2 regions of the Psychromonas sp. SR45-3 genome follow, and region 1 is predicted to be linked to the other one. Evidence: predicted binding sites of a transcription regulator. Region 1 holds the regulator's gene; the other holds the start of a gene.
The links. Region 1 encodes LexA, which represses DNA repair genes until DNA is damaged. Its sites were predicted from a motif close to TACTGTATNNNNATACAGTA; they were not measured.
Positions count from the first base shown of each region.

Region 2: uvrD (DNA helicase II) is a predicted target of LexA. The motif match lies at 1,541-1,560, and genes of this name have one in related genera.

Region 1 covers NZ_JACJDP010000027.1:13,954-17,395, reverse strand. Annotated here, with positions in the region: gene metA (homoserine O-succinyltransferase) at 1-195, opposite strand, end outside; gene H5084_RS13785 (GNAT family N-acetyltransferase) at 471-956, shown strand; gene H5084_RS13780 (SCO family protein) at 1,057-1,695, opposite strand; gene lexA (transcriptional repressor LexA) at 1,748-2,377, opposite strand; gene H5084_RS13770 (type II secretion system protein N) at 2,716-3,442, opposite strand, start outside.
Region 2 covers NZ_JACJDP010000015.1:30,575-34,016, reverse strand. Annotated here, with positions in the region: gene uvrD (DNA helicase II) at 1-1,534, opposite strand, end outside; gene H5084_RS10015 (HAD-IA family hydrolase) at 1,697-2,404, opposite strand; gene xerC (tyrosine recombinase XerC) at 2,425-3,324, opposite strand.

The DNA.
Region 1 (3,442 bases):
AACTTGTAAGGGAGTATTAGATAATAAACGCATGAGTTGCGTTTCAGTTTCAATTTTTTTAGGCATTAAATTAAGGATCAGAACGCGCAGAGGACGAATGTTCTGGTGACTAGCTCGTGTTTCTGACATCGTAAAAATATTTTCAGATTTTAAAATACTTGATGCAGGTAAATCATCTGGAATACGAATTGGCATAATTACTTCCTTAAAATGGCCTTTTAGACATCTAGAAGTCTAACACTAAAGTAACTATTTTAAATACTTAAATCTAATTTAGCAGCTGTATTTATTTTTTATCTCTATTTTTTGACCTCAATTATTGTCAAAAGTTAACTACTTCCTATGTTGATCCTTGATTATTTTTATCGATGCTAGCGCTTCCACCAGCTTGTCCTCACTTTATGTAGAATAATTTTGATACATTAGTTAGACTAAAAAAACACCAATAATTAAAAATAAAAGGAATAGTAATGCTTAATATTCAAACGGTTGTAGCGGACTTACATAATCCACAACATGCACAGGCTTATTTAAGCTTAATGTCGCATTATGCTTGTGACCCTATGGGTGGAGGTGAAGATTTGAGTGACTTTGCCAAAGAGAACTTAATCACAAACTTGCTTGCTAGGAATGATGTTTTTATTGTTTTAATTTTTAGTGATGAGCATCCAGCTGCATTACTAACTGCGATAGAAGGCTTCTCTACTTTTGCTTGTAAGCCATTATTTAATATTCATGATGTTGTCGTACACAATGATTTTAGAGGCCAAGGCCTTACTAAACATTTATTTGAAAAAATTGAAGAAGTCGCAAAACAGCAGGATTGCTGCAAAATAACGCTAGAAGTATTAAGTGGTAATGCCATTGCTTGTAAAGCTTATCAGCGCCTTGGCTTTTCTGATTATCAGCTGGATCCTGAGTTTGGTAGTGCATTATTTTGGACAAAAAAGTTATAAACTGCGATCACCTACCGTTTAGTTTATACATCAACTCAACGGTAAACAGCCCTTACTGATTTAGCAGCAACCCTAAATGAGGCTAAATCCATTAGCGCTTTTAATAATTCGCCTGTATTGCTTTAATATCTTCAACCATTAAATCCATATCAACATGATTAATGCCCTGTGCATTAATTGTCGATTTAAACGTGGCATGAAACTCACCTTCAGGATTGATTAGAACAATAGAAGCACTATGGTCAACTAAATAAAAATCATCAGTTTCCCCCTCTTCAACCAAGCTATAAATCAATCCTAATTGAGTAACAAATGGCCAAAGTTGTTGATGGGTGCTGGTTACGCCAATAAATGCTTTATTAAAATAGTGCACATAATCTGCCAGTTGTTCTGCTTTATCTCGATTAGGATCAACAGAAATAAATACAACTTGTGTGGTTGTATTTCGATCATTGGCTAAGCTTGGGTAAATACGGTCTAGGTCTGCTAATGTGGTTGGACAAACGTCGGGGCAATAAGTATAACCCACAAAAAATAAGGTCCACTTTCCTTTTAAAGATTGGTTGGTAAAAGCGACTTCCCCAGCTTTTTCAAAGGCAAATTCAGGTAATGGCTGCCGTGTCTGTTGTAACACTAAGGCATCATTTTTACTGTGAACTAAATGAAAAGATTGGGTGCTACCGATAATAAAAAATAAAATCATTAACAGCGCACTAAAAATTATTATTAAACGTTTCATTTAATTCACACTATAAGTTTGGAAGAGGGTTATTAATAACACTAATTGCCAATTACATCCAATCTGCAGTACGAATAACCCCAACCGCAATCCCTTCAATATCAAAAGATTGATACTCTAAGTCGACCTTTATCGCATCAAATAAAGCATTTTCTGCTTTTAATGTTATCTGCTTACCATCACGATAAAAACGTTTTACGGTGACATTGTCTTCAACACGCGCAACTACAACTTGGCCATTGTTTATGTTTTGAGTTTTATGTACAGCCAATAAGTCGCCATCCATAATACCAATATCTTTCATGCTTTCACCTTCAACGCGCAGTAAAAAATCTGCCGCAGGATGAAATAAAGCGGGGTCAACATCGTAATGTGCTTCTACATGCTCTTGAGCAAGAATAGGCTCACCAGCAGCGACTTTGCCAATTAAAGGTAAACCTTCATCGGCCACTATTTCATTATCTTTATGGTCGCTAACAACACGAATACCACGAGAGGTGCCTGACAATATTTCAATTGCACCTTTACGTGCTAAAGCTTTCAAATGCTCTTCTGCTGCATTGGCGCTTTTAAACCCAAGTATTTTCGCTAATTCAACACGCGTAGGAGGCATGCCAGTTTTTGCAATCTGATCTTTAATAACGTCTAAGACTTCGCCTTGGCGTTTGGTTAATTCTTTCATTATGAACTCCAAGCAATAAAAAACTGTAAACAAACACAGTGTATATTTATACATGGATAATTACTAGGGGCTGTTTCTCTTTAGCGCCGTTTTTATAGGAATTTATGCGACTACTATCAGTTTGAATAGATTAATGATTTTAAACCTATTTAAAAAGCTCAGAAATGGACAAAGGGCGTACTGTTCGAAGTAACAATAAAAAACCACAGGCCTCTAAAATTCGACATTTATTCATCCCACTCACCATTCCACTTACAATCATCAGTGAACGGAACGGCAAGCCGATTTTAGACTGCACGTCGAAGAGCTCGCGAGTGAATTCAGACAACGTAGACCGCTTATAACACACCTTTAAAACTAACAGTGGTTGCACCGCTGTCGTTTTTAGGACCAATCCAAGTTAATGATTGTGCTATCGATGGGGGGAGTTTATCTGTGCCTTGAATTTCACCATTTAATTGGTAGATACCACCCTCGCCAAGATTAATATCTAAGTTTGTATTTAATTGCTCAGATTCTTGAGTGACAAAAGCAGTAATATTGCCATTATCACATCCTAAGTCTACGGAAGGAGAAGCTAAATTTACATTACCCATTTGACTATAAACAAAGGCATTATGCCATACCACTCTTCCCTGTAATTGCTCACAATAAGGGTCACCTTGCTTTATCTGCTGAATAACTGCAGAAAAATCACCTTCTATTTTTACTGGTAATTTAGTTGGTATCAATGTGAGTAATTCTGCGGAGGTTAAATCAACCATAACATTTGATGCGCTTGCACCTGTTAAACCATATTGCACAAAACCTTTGCCTGACATTTTATTAGGGCCATTATAAAAGGAGACATCAGCACCTATTGCTAAATTCAATAATGCTTTTAATTGAACATTCCATTGCACATTATGGAGCGTAACCTTAGGGTTGATGATAATTTGTTTGGCTTGTCCATTCCATAGGCTACCAGAAACATTATTGATTTTAACCGTTGAAGCTGGCATCCAGCTGACAACAGCTGCAGCAGGTAGATTAACTAATAAACTACCACAGTAAACCAATACAACA
Region 2 (3,442 bases), on a different contig from region 1:
ATTCTTGTAAATTCTCGATTCGGCTACGGGATTTCTCTCCTTTTTCAGCTTCATACATCGCCTCTAAACCTGAGTGTTTATTGATGTGATCCACCATTTGGAATAAAGGTAATTCTGAGGTTTCATTTTTAAAGCGGTTAATTAAAGTTAAGAAACCACTTAATGACGCCTTAGCAGCAGGACTTAATTGTTTGTTTTCAATTAAGTATTGGCTAGCTTGCCATAGCGTATAACCTTGCTCACGGGCACAAATTCTTATTTTATCTAAGCTAGTATTACCTATTTTTCGTTTAGGCTTATTAACAATTCGTTCGAATGCTGCGTCGTCTTGATGGTTATTCATTAATCGTAAATAGGCGATGCTGTCTTTAATTTCCAAGCGGTCGAAGAAACGTTGCCCGCCATAGATATGGTAAGGAATTTGCTGTGCCATTAATTGTTCTTCAAATAAACGCGATTGAGCATTGCTGCGGTATAAAATGGCACATTCGCTGAGTTTGTTACCTGCCTTTTCCCATGTTTGCAACTGGCTGGTGACATAACGCACTTCATCATAATCATTGAAGGCACTATAGATGGATATTGGCTCGCCATCATCCCCGTCAGTCCACAGAACTTTTCCTAAACGATCGCTGTTATTTTGAATTAATTGATTTGAGGCTTTTAGGATATTGCCTGTAGAGCGATAATTTTGCTCTAAACGAATAGTAACGGGTGACGTTTTCTCTTTTAAAAAACGTTGAATATTTTCAATATCTGCGCCACGCCAACCGTAGATGGACTGATCATCATCACCAACAATGGTTAGGTAATTATTGTTATCAGTTAATAGTGTTAACCAAGCGTATTGTAATTTGTTCGTATCTTGAAACTCGTCAACTAAAACATGTTGAAAACGCTGTTGATAATGAAGCAATAGTGCGGCGTTATTTAATAATAACTCATGCGCTCGCAATAATAATTCTGCAAAGTCCACTAATCCAGCTAATTGGCAAGCGGCTTCATAGGCTTGATAGACTTGCAAGCGATGCTTATCTTGTACGCCAAAACCTGGGTCGATATGTTTAGCACGTAACCCTTCGTCTTTTTTATCGTTGATATACCACTGCAGCTCTTTTGCAGGGTAATACTTCTCATCTAACCCTAAGCTTTTGATTATGCGCTTAACCATCTTTTGTTGGTCATCACTATCAATAATTTGGAACTGCTCGGGTAAGTTTGCTTCTTGATGATGCAAGCGCAATAAACGATGGGCAATACCGTGGAAAGTACCAATCCACATACTGCCAATTTGCTGTGGGCAAATGTCAGCAATACGTCCACGCATCTCTTTTGCTGCTTTGTTAGTAAAGGTAACCGCTAAAATACCGTAGGTAGGTATTTGATTAACTTGCATAAGCCATGCGATTCTATGGGTTAAAACACGTGTTTTACCACTGCCGGCGCCGGCTAACACCAGCATATTTTGTTCTGGTGCTGATACGGCAGCGCGTTGATGATCATTTAAATCATCGATAAGGTAAGATACGTCCATAAAAATGCCTGTTTATTTATTCAGTAGAAAGGAACTATACCGAAACATCGCATAAATGTGAATATTCTATGTTTTAGTATATGCCAAAGAACCTCTGCTGAAATACCGTGGTAATGATTATTGATAGTCGCTGAGCTATTAACCTGAACGATAAATAGCGGGCTATAAAATAGTTAATAAGTCTTGTAGGTCGGTCATTTCCAAAGTCGGTAGTAACTTGGCACGATCAAGTTTTGTATGGTTAGGGTTAAACCAAACTGCTTGTGCTTTATTATTTTGTGCCCCATATACGTCTGAGATCAAGTGATCACCCACGTGTAATATGTCCTCTACCTTGATATCTAACTTTGATGCTGCTTGTTGAAACATATCTAAATGTGGTTTGCTGCGTAATCCATTGCCCGCTTTTATTACAAATTTAAATTTATCATGGAGACCGATCTGTTCCACATTCACGTTACCATTGGTTAATGCGATGACAGGGTAATGCAATGCGAGTTGTTGTAATAATTTAATACTTTTTTCGGGCACCGTGAAATCACTGCGTAATTGCAGAAATACCTGTAATGCACTATCGGCATACTTAATAGCATTAACCATTGCAATACCATAAACCACCATGATGCGTTGAATTATTTCTTTACGCCATAGCGATACATCATGTTGTAATGCCGGATTTTCTTTTACCAGTAAATCTCTATATAACCCCCATTTACGGGCATCTAACTCTGCTAATTGCTGATAGGTTGTACGCAAATAGACAAGGAAGTCTGCTTCCGCCTTTATGATGATCGGATGGTTGTCATATAAGGTGTCATCCAAATCAAAGCTAATTGCTTTGAAAGGGCGAAGGGGTCTATAAAATTTCATTTTTATCCCTGTTAATAATATTATTTTTTACGCTTAGCGCGAGGGTGTGCTTTGTCATACACTTCTGCTAAATGTTGAAAATCTAAATGCGTATAAATTTGTGTAGTGGCTAGGTCAGCATGCCCTAATAAGGTTTGTACTGCTCGTAGATTACCACTGGATTCCAACATGTGCGTTGCAAATGAATGGCGCAATTTGTGAGGATTAACGTGGCTTGGTAATGCCTGCTGTAGTCCCCATTTTTCCATCCGCATTTGCACACTACGCGCTGAAATTCGTTTTTTTTGTTTGGATAAAAAGAGTGCTTTTTCACCGGCTTCCGCAAACTCAGGTCTGATCTTTAACCATAGTTTAATAGTGATAACGGCACTTTTAGTGATAGGTAATAAGCGCTGTTTACTTCCTTTACCGGTGACCATTATCTCTTTTTCCGATAACTTTATATCTTTTAAGTTAATACCCACTAACTCACTTAACCTTAACCCAGAAGAATACATGAGTTCCATCATACAATGATCTCGAATGGTAAGTGGATCATCGCCATCAATATCTAATAGCTGATCCATATCGTCGACACTGATGTTTTTAGGTAGCGGCTTATCTAATTTTGGGGCTGCAACACCTTTAGCGGGATTAAAGGTGAGTTGATCGTTCTTAACTAGGTATTCTAGAAAAGAGCGTAATGCAGAAAGTTTGGTGGCAATGGAGCGTGCTTTAATACCATTTTGATGTAACTGTTTAGCTAATAAGCGTACTTGGTGTGTATCAAGCTGTTGCCATGTTTGTATATTTTGAAGCTTTAATAATGCAATAAACTCATTAAGATGGCGTTGGTAGTTATTGATAGTGACAGGGCTTAAGCCACGTTGGCTAGCAATATGTAATAAATAGCGTTGTGTATCTGGCAATAAGGAGCTCATGGTCAATCCTAGATAATAAAAAAGTGCATAAGCCAATTCTCAAATGAATTAACCGTGCACTTTTTAATATCGTTGTTTTAGCATTACATCATTAGAGTAAATGTTATCGATGGTGCGT